3 regions of the Pseudoflavonifractor sp. An176 genome follow, and region 2 is predicted to be linked to each of the others. Evidence: riboswitches for the same ligand, from Rfam matches in the RefSeq annotation. Region 2 holds a riboswitch; each other region holds the start of a gene.
The links. A riboswitch is a leader RNA that binds a small molecule or an ion and turns the genes downstream of it on or off. The one in region 2 is predicted to bind ZMP and ZTP.

Region 1 (5,442 bases), on a different contig from region 2:
GGTGCGGAAGCAGTTGCCCACGGCATCCATGAAGGGGAGGTACTGGGTGAGAATGGCGGGGGAGAGAACCTTGTTGGCCACGGCCTCGATCATCCGCATCTGATGGATGCCCCGCTGGAAGTCACCCTTGGGGAGGTTGTACCGCTCCCGGACGAAGTACAGGGCCTTCTCGCCGTCCATGTGGTTGACGCCCTTTTCATAGGTGTAGTCGGAGATATAGGACTCGAAGTCGTAGTCCGAGTACACGTCAATGCCGCCCAGGGCGTCAATGATGCCCTCAAATCCGGCGAAGTTGACCTTAAAGTAGTAGTCCAGCTCTATGTCGTAGAGCATTTCCAGAGTTTTGATACTCTCCTCAATGCCCCGGCCCCCGGCGTGGGTGAGCTTGTCCGGGACCCCATTGGAGAAGGACAGGGGGATGAAGTAGTCCCGGGGAGTGGACACCAGCAGTACCTGGTGGGTCTTGGGGTTGATGGTGGCGATGATGTTCACATCGCTGTTGCCCGAGGTGGAGATATCGCTGCTTCGGGAGTCGCTGCCGCTGATATATACGGTAAAGGGCTGGTCCAGGGGAATGGCGGGAGCGGTGGTGGGCTGGGGAGCGGCGCTGGCCTGGAGGGGCACCTGAATGGTGTCCACCATGCGCAGACTCTGCATCACGTCCATGTACTCCTCCAGGTCGTCCAGCACGGTCATGTGGCTCTGGTTGACCAAAATGGCATCGATTTCCTTGTTGTTGAGGGCATCCACCAGCTTGGTTGCTTCGGGATAGCCCTGGGGGGTGAGGGTGACGCTGTACTTGGCGTCCAGCTGTTTCACCGCCGCCTGAGTGTCGGTCTGGTCGGCGCTGAGCATGCCAAAGGGGTGCTGGAGCAGCTCGTCCATGCTGCGGGTATCATCTCCCCGCACATACACGGACATGGCCAGGGTCTGGGCCTCCGGGTTGGTGACCCGGTCCAGGGTGTCCAGGCCTACCCGGGCATAGACAATGCCCACGGCGAACACCAGACAGAACACCACGGACAGCACCGAGCCCGCCGTGCGCTTGGCGGGGCCGCGGCTGAACCGCAGAGCAAACACCACCACTACGGCCACCACCACTGCCGCCGCAATCAGGGCCAACAGCAGGGGGGTGAGCATGTGGGTGAAGAAGAGCGCGGCCACAAAGCCGATGCCGAGAACGACAAACAACAGCAGGGCCAGCAGATTGACCACGGTCTCCAGACCGGAATGAGCTTGTTTCCTTTTGTATCGTTTTGCCATGTGGCACATCTCCTTGTCGTTGTTATGGCACATTATAGTATGCCACAGGGGAAATGGCAACGGTTCCGGCGGGGCGGCGTGCAGAATTTACAACTTCGATACAACTCCTTGCGAAGTTCTTAAAAAGTGGTCAGAAATTGAAAAATAATGGGAAATAAAAATGAAGCTTGACAAACGACACAAGATATAGTAGCCTGTACTCACGGTGATCATACACCTGGCGGTATTAAGTGGAATTAACCACGTGGCGTATGATCGTGAAAGCCGGCCGACCGTCTGGGCAAGAAAAAGGTCCCAGTGGGTCGGTCGTTTTCTTTATCCAACAAATGGAAAAAGAAGGGAGTTCACAATGAAAGGACGCATTCACTCTGTGGAGAGCATGGGGCTGGTGGACGGCCCCGGCATTCGCACCGTGGTGTTTCTCCAGGGGTGTGGGCTGCGGTGTCAGTATTGCCACAACCCGGACACCTGGGAGTGTGGCGCCGCTGCCGCCAAGGAGATGACGCCGGAGGAACTGGTGGCCAAGCTGCGCCGGTTCAAATCCTACTACGGCGCCACCGGCGGGGTCACCTTTTCCGGCGGCGAGCCGCTGTTGCAGCCGGAGTTTTTGGCCCGGGCCCTGGAGCTGTGCCAAAAGGAAGGCATTCACACCTGTCTGGACACCGCCGGGTGCGGTCTGGGGGACTATGAGCGGATTTTGTCCCACACCGACCTGGTGCTGCTGGACATCAAACACTACACCCCTCAGGGGTTCCAAGCGGTCACAGGCCGGGACACCGGGGAATGGAGAGCGTTTCTCAGCCAATTACAGGCCCAAGAGGTGCCCCTGTGGATTCGACACGTGGTGGTGCCCGGGCTCACCGACGGCGATGAGCATTTGCAAGGGCTTTTGGACTTTGTCTCCACCTTGCACCATGTGCGCCGGGTAGAACTGTTGCCCTATCACACCCTGGGAGTACACAAGTACCATACCCTGGGATATCCTTACCCCCTGGAGGGGGTGGAGCCCCTGGCCAAGGACGCTCTGGCCGGGTGGCAGGAGAAGTTTGACCGAGCGTTTCCCCATATTTTATAAGGAGGTACATTCCCATGAGCATTGATGTCAACTGCACCGCCTGGGAGGGCTTTCGCACCGGCGAATGGCGCCACCTGGTGAATGTGCGCAACTTCATTCAGAAGAACTACACCCCCTATACCGGAGATGACAGCTTCCTGGCCCCCATCTCCCCCCGCACCGCCAAGGTGTGGGAGAAGGCCCACGCCCTCATTGTGGAGGAGCTGAAAAAGGGCATCATCGACGTGGAGACCCATGTGGTGTCCGGCATCGACAACTTCGAGCCCGGCTACATTGACCAGGAAAACGAGGTCATTGTGGGTCTCCAGACCGACGCCCCCCTCAAGCGCATTGTCAACCTGTACGGCGGTATGCGCATGGCCGAGTCCGCCCTCCACGAGTACGGCTACGAGCTGGACCCCGAGATTGAGCGCCACTTCAGCCTCTACCGCAAGACCCACAACGAGGGCGTGTTTGACGCCTACCCCAAGCGCACCCGTCTGGCCCGCACCGCTGGCCTGCTCACTGGTCTGCCCGATGCCTATGGCCGTGGCCGCCTGGTGGGCGACTACCGCCGGGTGCCCCTGTACGGCACCAACTTCCTCATTGAGGAGAAGCAGAAGGACCTGGAGGAGCTGGACGGCCCCATGACCGAGGAGCGCATCCGCCTGCGGGAGGAAGTGAGCACCCAGATTCGGGCCCTCAAGGAGTTCACCCACATGGCCAGCCGCTACGGCTGTGACGTCACCCGCCCCGCCGAGAACGCCCATGAGGCCGTGCAGAACCTGTACCTGGCCTATCTGGCGGGCGTGAAGGAGAACAACGGTGCCGCCACCTCTCTGGGCCGCACCGCCACCTTCCTGGACATCTACATCCAGCGGGACCTGGACCGTGGTCTGCTGGACGAGCAGGGGGCCCAGGAGCTCATCGACCAGTTCATCATCAAGCTGCGCCTGGTGCGCCACCTGCGCACCCCCGAGTACAACGAGCTGTTCGGCGGCGACCCCACCTGGATCACCGAGTCCCTGGGCGGCATGGGCATTGACGGCCGCACCTTGGTGACCCGCAACAGCTTCCGCTACCTGCACACCCTCACCAACCTGGGCACCGCGCCCGAGCCCAACCTCACCGTGCTGTGGAGCCAGAACCTGCCCCAGGCCTGGAAGGACTACTGCGCCAAGATGAGCATTGCCACCGACTCCATCCAGTACGAGAACGACGACGTGATGCGCCCCCTGTACGGCGACGACTACTGCATCTCCTGCTGTGTGTCCGCCATGGCCGTGGGCAAGCAGATGCAGTTCTTCGGCGCCCGGGCCAACCTGGCCAAGAGTCTGCTGTACGCCATCAACGGCGGTGTGGACGAGAAGAAGGGCCTCCACGTGGTGCCCGGCATCATCCGGGACGAGGACGAGGTGCTCAGCTACTCCAAGGTGCTCACCAACTATAAGAAGGTTCTGTCCTACGTGGCTGAGTTGTACGTGGACACCATCAACATCATCCACTACATGCACGACAAGTACGCCTACGAGGCCAGTCAGATGGCCCTCCACGACACCCTGGTGGAGCGCCTGGCCGCCTTCGGCGTGGCGGGTCTGTCCATTGCCGCCGACTCCCTGTCCGCCATCAAGTTTGCCAAGGTGCGGCCCATCCGCAACGAGGACGGCATTGCCGTGGACTTTGAGGTGGAGGGCGACTTCCCCAAGTACGGCAACGACGACGACCGGGTGGACGACATCGCCGTGGAGATCGCCGCGTACTTCTCCGCGGAGCTCAAGAAGCATCCCCTGTACCGGGGCGCCATCCACACTCTCTCTGCCCTGACCATCACCAGCAACGTGATGTACGGCAAGAAGACCGGCTCCACCCCCGACGGCCGCAAGGCCGGCGAGCCCTTCGCTCCCGGCGCCAACCCCATGCACGGCCGGGACGAGAATGGCGCTCTGGCCAGCCTCAACTCCGTGGCCAAGATCCCCTACCGGGGCGTGTGCCAGGACGGCGTGTCCAACACCTTCTCCATTGTCCCCAATGCCCTGGGTAAGAGTGCCCAGGAGCGTGTCACCAACCTGGTGTCCATCCTGGATGGCTACTTCGTCCAGGGCGCCCACCACCTGAACGTCAATGTCATGGACCGTCAGGTGTTGCTGGACGCCATGGAGCACCCCGAGCAGTACCCCACCCTCACCATCCGTGTGTCCGGCTATGCGGTGAACTTCAACCGCCTGAGCCGGGAGCAGCAGTTGGAGGTCATCAAGCGTACCTTCCACGAGTCTGTGTAATCAAACATCACTTCCCAAAGCCCAGAGAATGCTTCGGCGTTCTCTGGGCTTTCTTTCATGCTCGGACAATGCTTAAAACAGACAACTTTTATTATGCAAAGGCCATGCAATGAATTTGTATGCTTTGAAATTTGGTACAAATCTCTGGGAAAACCAGGGGGTGAGGAGGGCGAGTGTCCCGGGATTTGAGGGAAAATCCAGGTGTCAGATCAAGGAAATGAGTGGCAACAAATGAGAAATATTTAAAAATTCTAACGTGTTATGGGGGGATTGCCGGAGAAAACGGTTGAAAAGCTGGGCGTTGTATAATTTGTATTGTTGGAATGGTGGAAAATATCAAATCTCTGTGCAATGTGTTGATTTTTGAATGGGCGAATGCTAACATCAATGATAAAGGTAACAGACATATGTGCAGTTTGTATGAAAGAGAGCATCAAATTGTAAAACCAATTTCCCTGATTGTTCCGGTCGGGGAACTGTTCTTCCCTGCGAGGGGAGCGGAAGGAGGCGAAGGCCAGACAGCAGGTGTGGAAGGCAGAGTGCCAGAAGAGAACCATGCAAGACTCAAGACTATTATAAAAGAGAGGGGAAAACATGAAGAGTTTCAAGAAGTTCGGAAACAAACGCGTTGCAGCAGGCCTTCTCAGTGCGGCCATGGTGTTGTCCATGGTTCCCATGAGTCCGGCCAGAGCTGAGACTCAGGACGACAGCAGCCAGCTGTACAACTACGTGCAGACAGACGGTGAGAATCTGGGCAACAACATTGCCCTCAAGGCCACCGCAGGCGCATCCTACACCAATGTTTGGGGCATCTCTCCCGATGCCATGAACGACGGAGCATTGGCC
Region 2 (5,442 bases):
ACATGGATATCCACATGCAACGACTTGGGGCAGTGCTACCTGTATCAGGAGAACGTGGAGCAGGCCTTGGAGCAGTTTAAAAAAGTGGTCGAACAGGAGTCCTCCAATTATATAGCCTTGAGTGGTGCTGCCTGCTGCCTGCGCCGACTCAAGAAGAACGTAAAAAATATCGATGTAGATTTTGTAAAAAAGCTAATTGGCGAGAATGAAACAGAATCCAAGGACTTCAAGGACTTCAAGGGGATGGCGGTGGCCTTAGCCAAAAAAGCCAGGGAAGTTGCGCCTGGCAACCCCCATGTGGAGTCGGAGTATGTACTGTGTTTAATTAGAAATGGAAAGAAGAGCAGAGATGAAGTAATAAACCAGGTACTGAACATTGACCAAGTGTTTCCACGAGAACTGTGCGTGCAGGCTTTAGCGGAATTGGCAAGATGCGTAGAAAGGATAACAGACGAGCAAGAAAGAAAAAATAAATATCAAGCATTTCATTATTTGCGCCCTATGAAATGGGAAGCGGCTTCTCAGCAGGTAGAGGCTCTGGTGAATAGTACAGAGTTTCGGGAAATGTACAAAGAACCCGAGTCGGGGAAACAGTCGGAGGTGGACAGAGAGCGGCAAGGGAAACTTCTGGCCTATGTCTACCGCCTCCACGACACTATGGAGCAGATCAAAACGACCCTGCGTTTGAATCGAGCGCAGCTGAGGGAAAACCCATGTTGGCACTACACCCGGATGAGCACCATGCAAAAGCTACTCCTGGCCCAGGGGGAACAGCAGCCCAGGTTCCGTCTGTCCAATGTGGCATACATGAATGACTCGGCGGAAGGGGAGTCCTTTGGTAAGTTGTTGGAGCAGTATGGGAGCACCCCGGAGACGTTACAGGCATACGGACTGCTGCCGGGCGGCGAGGCACCCAACGACTCCAGCTTGCGCAACGTCTACCTCACCAGCCTTTGTACTGCGGACGACTATATCTATATGTGGGCCATCTACGCTGACAAGGGTACCGGGTGCAGCTTAAAGTTTGACGAGAACTTTTTTGATGTGAAGGATTCCTACCCCCAGGGCTATATTCCCTTTCACGTGGAGAAAAACAGCTATCCCCTCTACCGGATTGTATACCTGACCGATCAGGGAAAATTCAAGGATAGAGGGAGGAAACTCAAAAAATACCTGAGAAAAATAAAGAACATTTTAAAGGATATACAGCAGGAAATGCAGGACATTCCCTTAGCCTATATCACCGCCATGCTGGACCAGGTGCGCTATCTCTTTAAGTATGATGAATATTCCAGTGAGAAAGAAGTGCGGTGCCTGGTGGTGACAAGAAAGCGCGAACTGGCGGCGGGAGAGGGTGACACCCCCTACCTGTACACAGAAATCGACAAGGAGATTCGATTGGACGAGGTGCGTTTTGGCCCCAAGGTATTCAAAAGCCCGGAAAAGGAGGCGTGGATGTATGCTACCGACCGGGTCAAGAAAGTGTCCTACTCCAACCGCCACTACCGATGACACAACGCCCCCACATCTGCTTTGAGATGTGGGGGCATTTCAACGGATTCAACCCTTGACGGGGGTGGGCGGGCATGGTAAGATAAATCTGCTGTATGACTGACGGAAGTGGAGTGACCACGTGGAGTACAGCCGACGCCCATGTGCGCCGTATTGCCGACCGTCTGGGCGCACGAGAAATCAGTGCGCCCTTTTTTTGTTTTTGAGGCGCAGGAAGGAGCATGGAAGATGAAAACAGACATTCAAATTGCCCAGGAGGCCCAGATGCTGCCCATCGGACAGGTGGCGTCCATGGCCGGGATTGACGAGAACCTGCTGGAGTATTACGGCAAGGTGAAGGCCAAGATCGACATCACCCCGTTGCGCAATGTGCCCCGGAAGGGCAAGCTGATTCTGGTCACCGCCATCAACCCCACCCCCGCCGGAGAGGGCAAGACCACCACCTCCGTGGGCCTGGCCGATGCCCTGCGCCGCATGGATAAAAACGTGATGCTCTGCCTCCGGGAGCCCTCTCTGGGCCCCGTGTTCGGCGTGAAGGGCGGCGCTGCCGGCGGCGGCTACGCCCAGGTGGTGCCCATGGAGGACATCAACCTCCACTTCACCGGCGACTTCCACGCCATCGGTGCCGCCAACAACCTGCTGGCCGCCATGCTGGACAACCACATTCAGCAGGGCAACGCCCTGGGCATTGACGTCAAGAAGATCACCTGGCGCCGCTGCGTGGATATGAACGACCGCCAGCTGCGCAACATTGTGGACGGCCTGGGTGGCCGGATGCAGGGCGTGCCCCGGGAGGACGGCTTCGACATCACCGTGGCCAGCGAGATTATGGCCGTGCTGTGCCTGGCCACTGGACTGTCCGACCTGAAGGAGCGGCTGGGCCGCATGATCGTGGGCTACACCTACGATGACAAGCCCGTCACCGCCGCCGATTTGAAGGCCCAGGGTGCCATGGCTGCCCTCTTGAAGGACGCCATCAAGCCTAACCTGGTGCAGACCCTGGAGCACACCCCCGCTCTGGTCCACGGCGGCCCCTTCGCCAACATTGCCCACGGCTGCAACTCCGTCTCCGCCACCGACACCGCTTTGAAGCTGGCCGACTACGTGGTCACCGAGGCGGGCTTCGGCGCCGATCTGGGCGCTGAGAAGTTCCTGGACATCAAGTGCCGGGCCGCCGGGCTCACCCCCGACGCCGTGGTCATCGTGGCCACGGTCAAGGCTCTGAAGTACAACGGCGGCGTGCCCAAGACTGAGCTGGGGGCGGAAAACCTGGAGGCTCTGGAGCGTGGCCTGCCCAATTTGCTCAAGCACGTGGAGAACATCACCCGTGTGTTCGGCCTGCCCGCCGTGGTGGCCATCAACCGCTTCGCCAATGACACCGAGGCCGAGCTGAACCTCATCCGCACCCGCTGCCAGGAGCTGGGGGTCAATGTGGCCCTGTCCGAGGTGTGGGGCAAGGGCGGCGAGGGCGGCCTGGAGCTGGCCGAGGAAGTGCTGCGCCTGTGCGACCAGCCCCAGGACTTCCACTACGCCTATGACCTGGACCTGCCCTTGAAGGACAAGATTCAGACCATCGTGGAGAAGGTGTACGGCGGCGCTGGCGTGCACTACACCGCAGCCGCTGCCAAGGAGCTGGCCCGTCTGGAGGCCATGGGCTTTGACAAGCTGCCTGTGTGCATGGCCAAGACCCAGTACTCCCTGTCCGACGATGCCTCCCAGCTGGGACGGCCCGAGGGCTTCACCATCACCGTGTCCAAGGTGAAGGTGTCCGCCGGCGCTGGCTTCGTGGTGGTGCAGACCGGCGACATCATGACCATGCCCGGCCTGCCCAAGGTGCCTGCCGCCGAGAAGATCGACGTGGACGAAAACGGCGTCATCTCCGGCCTGTTCTGAGATATAAAATTCGTTTGGCGGCCATCCCCCCACGGGGATGGCCGCCATTTTTGCGTCATTTTTTGCCGAATAGCGCCGCCTGCCGCTCCAAAAACAGCTGGACCTGTTCTTCGTCTAAGGTGTAAAAGGTGCGGTTCCCGTGGATGGTGCACTGCACCAGGCCGCAGTCAGAGAGCTTATTCATATGGTGGTGGATGGTGTTGCGGCTGAGAGAGAAGCGGGTGGACAGCTCCTGCACATAGGCGGTGCGTCCCCGCAGATAGCACAGAATGTCAAACCGGGTGGAGTCCCCCAACAGACGGTAGGTCTCGCACACCTGGTCCTGGGCGGAGGTGCGGCCGCTGACCAGCTCCATGAGCTCCCGCCGCAGCACGCCGCCGTAGATGCGCACCTGGCCGGGGGCCTCGTCAAAGGTCAGGTTGGTGTCCGCCCCGAAGAGGAAGGGGTGGAGGGTGTAGGTGGTCTCCGGGGCGGGGCGCAGGTGGGACAGCTGGGTGAAAAACTCCAGCTGAGACAGGGGGGCGCACTGTTGGAGATAGGGGGCGGCCAGCTCTTCCAGCTGGGCCTGGTGTTCCTCCAGGTGGGCCACAATGGGGCGCAGGCACGCCAAGGCCCGCGCTCCCACCGCCCGGTGGGAGCGGGAGAGCTCCAGCAGGGCCACCTTGGTGGAGTCCGGGGCGTTGAGCCCCAGTACCAGGTCGGTGAAGACCTGGGCGTCCATCCGGCGCTGGTTGGGCAGGTCGTCCTCAAAGATGCTGGCAATGCCCCAGACCACCTCCTCCCGGTCCAGCCCGTCCACCAGCTGGGAGAAGGCCTCCCAATCCCCTTGGAATCGGTCCAGCAGGGGATAGAGGAGGAAGAAGGCGGGAGAGCTGGAGCCGATGGTGTTGTAGGGGAAGCCCTCCAGGTTGCCAAACAGCGCCTGGATTTCCTTTTCCTCAGCAGTGGCCACCCGGTCCAGCTGGTGGGTGAGGGCCTTGAGTCGCTCCAGAGCCTGGCACAGAGCGGGGCTGGGCAGCACCTTGCGCTGCTGAATGCGCTGCTCCATCTGGTCCCAGGTTTTGTTGCTGGCACGCCGTCCCAGATAGGCCAGTGCTTCCAGAATGAGGTTTGGTTTGTGTTGAATTATCATAGAAATTCCTTTCTGCCCCGGAGTTTCAGCTGATACGGTAAGATTGGCTGGGGCTTGCAGTTGACAATTTTTTGGAGAGTTGACAATTTCTCTTGACAAAGGGAATGGGTGGAGGTATCATTTGACCATGACATACGCCTATCGTACAAAACGAACGATGTCCATATGATAGCATGGCAGAGCCCTTTGGGCAATGGGGGTATGTGAGATTCAGATAGAAGGGAGAAGAACAATGGAAAAAGTCAGAAAAAGCATGGCAATGTTACTTGCCGTCATGATGCTGGCTGGCGCACTTCCCGGCGAGGCTTGGGCTGAGGGCACTCAGACCAATGAGCGCACGGTCCAGGCCCAGGAAGTGGAGTCCGAGTCCCGGGTGCAGTATCAGGACGCCCAGGACGACAGCCAGCCCCGATATGCAGAGAATGAGGTGGTAACCGTCATCGTGGAGATGGAAGCTCCTGCTGTGATGGATTACTACCAGGTCAGCAGCTACGCTGCCTCTGTGGGCGACGAGACCAGCGCTGGTGAGGCGGTGTCTGAGTACCTGGCCTCCGCCGATGCCCAGCAGACCACCCAGCAGCTGCTGAATGACCAGCAGGGCATCATCGACCAGGTGACCGCTCTGGCCGCTCAGCAGCCTGCGGTGACCGATGCCACCGAGGAAAACAGCGGTGAGCCGGTTGGTACCATTGTAGGCCAGTGGGCCACTCTGGTCAATGCCATGGCTATCCGGGTGCCCTACAGCGCTCTGGATGAAATTCGCAACCTGGACGGGGTCAAGCGGGCCTATGTGGAGCTGGTGTATGACCGGCCCGAAGAGACCAGCGGCACCGTGGACGGGGACAAGGCCTGGTACTCCTACAGCTATGATAAGGTAGGGGTGGAAGGTGTCTGGAGCCAGGGCT
Region 3 (5,442 bases), on a different contig from region 2:
AGCTGGAGGGCGACGAGGGTCAGAAGCATCTGGAGGAGTACGCCGACGCCAACACCGAGCGTGGCCAGTGCATGCTCAAGTCCATCTGCGAGAAGATGGGCTTTGACTCCCTGGGCTATCAGTCCCTGGACGGCCTGCTGGAGTCCATCGGTCTGGACCGGGATAAGGTGTGCACCTACTGCTGGAACGGAAAGGAGTAATTTTCATGAATCATTCTGACTCTCACTCTGCCTCCTACGCCGCTGCCGGCGTGGACGTCACCGCCGGTTACGAGGCGGTACGCCGCATCAAGCCCATGGTGGAATCCACCTACATTCCCGGCGTCATGGGTACCCTGGGCGGCTTTGGCGGCATGTTTGCCCCCGACCTGAACGGCATGAAGAAGCCCGTGCTGGTGTCCGGTACCGACGGCGTGGGCACCAAGCTAAAGCTGGCGTTCCTCATGGACAAGCACGACACCGTGGGCATCGACTGCGTGGCCATGTGTGTCAATGACATCATCTGCGGCGGCGCTATGCCCCTGTTCTTCCTGGACTACATCGCCTGCGGCAAGAACGACCCCGCCCGCATCGCTGACATCGTCACCGGCATCACCGAGGGCTGCCGCCAGGCCGGCTGCGCTCTGGTGGGCGGTGAGACCGCCGAGATGCCCGGCTTCTACCCCGTGGACGAGTACGACCTGGCTGGGTTCTCCGTTGGCATGGTGGACGAGGAGAAGATCATCGACGGCAAGTCCCTCAGCGAAGGCGACGTGCTCATCGGTCTGGCCTCCTCTGGCGTGCACTCCAACGGCTTCTCCCTGGTGCGTAAGGTCTTCGACGTGGAGCACGCCGACCTGAAGACCCCCATGGATGAGCTGAACGGCAAGAGCCTGGGCGAGGCCCTGCTGGAGCCCACCCGCATCTATGTCAAGGCCGTGAAGGCCGTGCTGGGCGCTGGCGTGGATGTCCACGCCGTCAGCCACATCACCGGCGGCGGCTTCTATGAGAATGTGCCCCGCATGATGGTGGACGGCCTCACCGCTCAGATCAAGCTGGACTCCTTCCCCACCCTGCCCATCTTCTCCCTCATCCAGAAGGCGGGCAACATCCCCGCTCGGGATATGTACAACACCTTCAACATGGGCATCGGCATGATTCTGGCCGTCCCCGCCGCCCAGGCTCAGGCCGCTCTGGACGCCCTGGCCGCAGCTGGCGAGACCGCCTACCAGATCGGCAGCGTGGTCGCTGGCGAGGCTGGCGTGGAGCTGGTGTAATCCATGGGAACACGTATTGCCGTTTTGGTGTCCGGCGGCGGCACCAACCTGCAAGCCCTCATTGACGCCCAGGCCCGGGGCGAGCTGGGCGGCGGCACCATTGCCGCCGTCATCTCCTCCAAGGCCGGGGTATACGCCCTGGAACGGGCGGAGAAGGCGGGGATTCCCCACTATGTCATCCCCCGCAAGGAGTATCCCTCCAACCAGGCCATGACCCAGGCGCTGGTGGCCAAGCTCCGTGAGCTGGACATTGACCTGGTGGTGCTGGCAGGCTTTATGATCATTCTCACCGAAGAGATGGTGCAGGCCTACCCCAACGCCATCTTGAACGTCCACCCCGCCCTCATCCCCTCCTTCTGTGGAGAGGGCTGCTACGGTCTCCACGTCCACGAGAAGGCCCTGGAGTACGGAGTGAAAGTGTCCGGCGCCACCGTCCACTTTGTCTCGGAGGAGTGCGACGGCGGCCCCATCGTGCTGCAAAAGGCTGTGGCTGTGGAGGAGGGGGACACCCCCGAGACCTTGCAGCGGCGCATCATGGAGCAGGCCGAGTGGCACATCCTGCCCCAAGCCGTCTCCCTGTTCTGCCAAGATCGGCTCCATGTAGAGGGCCGAGTGGTCCACATTCTGCCCCCGCAAGCTTGACAAAAGCGCTCAGGGCATGATATAGTTAACAGGCTATATGACTGACGGAAGTGGGTTGACCACAGGGAGTATAGCCGTAGAAATGCCGACCGTCTGGGCGCACCTATTTTGTGGATAGGTGCGCCCTTTTTCTTTGACCAACACTTTGAGGAGGTACCACTATGACAACTTTGGATCTGTGCCAGGAGCTGTCCCGCAACCCTTACCCCGGCCGGGGCATCGTGCTGGGCCGCACCGCTGACAACAAGCACGCGGTGATCGCCTACTTCATCATGGGCCGCAGCGAAAACAGCCGCAACCGTATCTTTGAGGAGACGGACGACGGCATCCGCACCCGGGCCTATGACGAGAGCAAGATGACCGATCCCTCCCTGATCATCTATCACCCCGTGCGCCAGGTGGGCGAGGACACCATCGTCACCAACGGCGACCAGACCGACACCATTCAGCAGGGCCTGCTGGCTGGCAAGACCTTTGCTGAGTCCCTGCGCTCCCGCTGCTTCGAGCCCGATCCCCCCAACTACACCCCTCGCATCTCCGGTCTGCTCCTCAAGGACGGCAGCTACAAGCTGTCCATTCTGAAGTCCGCCTACGGCAACCCTGACTGCAACCTGCGCTACTTCTACGAGTACGACGCACCCCTGCCCGGCACCGGACACTTCATCCACACCTATCAGGAGAACCTGGACCCCCTGCCCTCCTTTGAGGGTGAGCCCCGTCTGGTGGCCATCACCGCCCCCGACGCCGAGACTCTGGCCGGGGACCTGTGGCTGTCCCTCAACGACGAGAACAAGGTCTCTCTCTTCGTCCGCTACATCGACCTGGAGACCGGAGACTGTGAGACTTCCATCATCAACAAACACTGGGAGGTTTAATCCATGACTGAACTGGAACTGAAATACGGCTGTAACCCCAACCAAAAGCCCGCCCGCATCTACATGGACGAGGGTGAGCTGCCCATCACCGTGCTCAACGGCAAGCCCGGCTACATCAACTTCATGGACGCCCTCAACTCCTGGCAGCTGGTGAAGGCCCTGAAGAAGGCCACCGGCCTGCCCGCCGCCGCCTCCTTCAAGCACGTCTCCCCCGCCGGTGCCGCTCTGGGCACTCCCCTCACCGACGTGGAGAAGCAGATCTACTTCGCCGACGGCTTTGACACCTCCCCCATCGCCTGCGCCTACATCAAGGCCCGTGGCGCGGATCGTCTGTGCTCCTACGGCGACTGGGCCGCCCTGTCCGACGTGTGCGATGAGGCCACCGCCCGGTTCCTGGCCATGGAAGTCTCCGACGGCATCATCGCTCCCGGCTACACCGACGAGGCCCTGGCCATTCTCAAGACCAAGAAGAAGGGCAACTACAACGTGGTGCAGATTGACCCCAACTACGAGCCCGCCCCCATTGAGACCCGCCACATCTACGGCATCACCTTCCAGCAGGGCTACAACAACTTCGAGATCAACGAGAGCCTGCTGGACAACATCGTCACCGAGAACAAGGAGCTGCCCGAGGCCGCCCGCCACGACCTGCTGCTGGCCCTGCTGACTCTGAAGTACACCCAGTCCAACTCCGTGTGCTACGTCAAGAACGGCCAGACCATCGGTGTGGGCGCTGGTCAGCAGAGCCGCATCCACTGCACTCGTCTGGCTGGCTCCAAGGCGGACAACTGGATGCTGCGCCAGCATCCCAAGGTTTTGGGCCTCCAGTTTGTGGACAACATCCGCCGTCCCAACCGGGACAACGCCATCGACGTGTACATCTCCGACGAGTACGAGGACGTGCTGGCCGAGGGCGTGTGGCAGGAGACCTTCAAGGTCAAGCCCGAGCCCCTGACCCGTGAGGAGAAAAAGGCCTGGATTGCCCAGATGCACGGCGTGTCCGTGGGCTCCGACGCCTTCTTCCCCTTCGGCGACAACGTGGAGCGGGCCCGCAAGTCCGGCGTGGAGTACATCGCCCAGCCCGGCGGCTCCATTCGGGACGACAACGTCATCGAAACCTGCAACAAGTATGGAATCGTCATGGCCTTCACCGGCATGCGCCTGTTCCACCACTAAGAGGAGGGTCAACCCATGAGAGTACTCGTAGTGGGCAGCGGCGGCCGGGAGCACGCCATCTGCTGGAAGCTGGCCCAGTCCCCCAAGGTCACTGAGCTGTTCTGCGCCCCCGGCAACGGCGGCATCGCCCAAGTGGCCACCTGCGTGGATGTCAAGGCCACCGACGTGCCCGGCATGGTGGCTTGGGCCAAGGAAAACCACATGGATTTCGTCATGGTGGCCCCAGACGACCCCCTGGCCATGGGCATGGTGGACGCTCTGGAGGAGGCGGGCATTCCCGCCTTCGGCCCCCGGGCCAACGCCGCCATCATTGAGGCCAGCAAGGCCTTCTCCAAAGAGCTGATGGCCAAGTATCATATCCCCACCGCCGCCTATGCCACCTTTACCGAGCTGGACAAGGCCCTGGCCTACATCGAGGAGCAGGGCGCTCCCATCGTAGTGAAGGCCGACGGCCTGGCCCTGGGCAAGGGCGTGGTGGTAGCCTCCACCGTAGAGGAAGCCAAACAGGCCGCCACCGAGATGATGGCAGACAAGAAGTTCGGCGAGTCCGGCTCCACGGTGGTCATCGAGGAGTGCATGGTGGGTCCCGAGGTCACCGTACTGGCCTTTGCCGACGGCAAGCACGTGGTCCCCATGCCTGCCAGCCAGGACCACAAGCGGGCCTTTGACGGCAACCAGGGCCCCAACACCGGCGGCATGGGTGCCATCTCTCCCCCGCCCCAGTACACCCCTGAGATCGCCAAGCAGTGCATGGAGGAGATCTTCCAGCCCACCATCGACGCCCTCCAGGCGGAGGGCCGTCCCTTCCACGGGGTCATCTACTTCGGCCTCATGCTCACCCCCAAGGGTCCCCGGGTGGTGGAGTACAACGCCCGCTTTGGCGACCCCGAGTGCCAGGTGGTACTCTCCCTGCTGGACACCGATTTGATGGACGTGCTCCAGGCCTGTGTGGACGGCACCCTGGACCAGCTGGATATCCAGTGGAAGAAGGAGGCCGGGTGCGTGCTGGTGCTGGCCTCCGGTGGCTATCCCCTGGACTACAAGAAGGGCTACCCCATCTCCGGGCTGGAGGAGGCAGGCAAGACCTCCGTGGTGTTCCACGCTGGCACCGCTCTGAAAGACGGCCAATACGTCACCAACGGCGGCCGTGTGCTGGGTGTCACCACCACCGCCCCCACCCTGGAAGAAGCCATTGCCAAGGCCTATGAGGCAGGCAAGCACATCTCCTTCACCGACATGCACTTCCGCACCGACATTGGACACGCATTTTAAGGAGCGTTTTCTATGATTACCTTGGCCCAGCGCATCACAGAATTGCGCACCCAAAAGGGCATGAGCCGCCCGGAGCTGTCTCTGGCCCTGGGCCTGCCCAAAACCGCTGTGGAAAAGTTCGAGACGGGGCGTCAGACCCCCACCCAGGAGCAGCAGAAGAAGATGGCCGCCTATTTTGGCGTGTCTCTGTTCTACCTCCGGGGGGAGAGCAATGACCCCACC

Region 1: it holds a riboswitch for ZMP and ZTP, as region 2 does, so the genes downstream of both, pflA (pyruvate formate-lyase-activating protein) here and B5F12_RS05575 (formate--tetrahydrofolate ligase) in region 2, are expected to answer to the same signal.
Region 3: it holds a riboswitch for ZMP and ZTP, as region 2 does, so the genes downstream of both, B5F12_RS02310 (IMP cyclohydrolase) here and B5F12_RS05575 (formate--tetrahydrofolate ligase) in region 2, are expected to answer to the same signal.

The regions. Positions count from the first base shown of each region.
Region 1 is NZ_NFKO01000018.1:270-5,711, forward strand. Features, by position in the region: gene B5F12_RS08165 (LCP family protein) at 1-1,263, opposite strand, end outside; ZMP/ZTP riboswitch at 1,467-1,552, shown strand; gene pflA (pyruvate formate-lyase-activating protein) at 1,613-2,338, shown strand; gene pflB (formate C-acetyltransferase) at 2,353-4,596, shown strand; gene B5F12_RS08180 (beta-L-arabinofuranosidase domain-containing protein) at 5,191-5,442, shown strand, end outside.
Region 2 is NZ_NFKO01000007.1:48,349-53,790, forward strand. Features, by position in the region: gene B5F12_RS05570 (tetratricopeptide repeat protein) at 1-1,512, shown strand, start outside; ZMP/ZTP riboswitch at 1,598-1,689, shown strand; gene B5F12_RS05575 (formate--tetrahydrofolate ligase) at 1,741-3,405, shown strand; gene B5F12_RS12275 (metalloregulator ArsR/SmtB family transcription factor) at 3,461-4,537, opposite strand; gene B5F12_RS05585 (S8 family serine peptidase) at 4,770-5,442, shown strand, end outside.
Region 3 is NZ_NFKO01000002.1:174,633-180,074, reverse strand. Features, by position in the region: gene B5F12_RS02325 (amidophosphoribosyltransferase) at 1-200, shown strand, start outside; gene purM (phosphoribosylformylglycinamidine cyclo-ligase) at 206-1,255, shown strand; gene purN (phosphoribosylglycinamide formyltransferase) at 1,259-1,897, shown strand; ZMP/ZTP riboswitch at 1,925-2,003, shown strand; gene B5F12_RS02310 (IMP cyclohydrolase) at 2,059-2,772, shown strand; gene B5F12_RS02305 (phosphoribosylaminoimidazolecarboxamide formyltransferase) at 2,776-3,948, shown strand; gene purD (phosphoribosylamine--glycine ligase) at 3,964-5,220, shown strand; gene B5F12_RS02295 (helix-turn-helix transcriptional regulator) at 5,233-5,442, shown strand, end outside.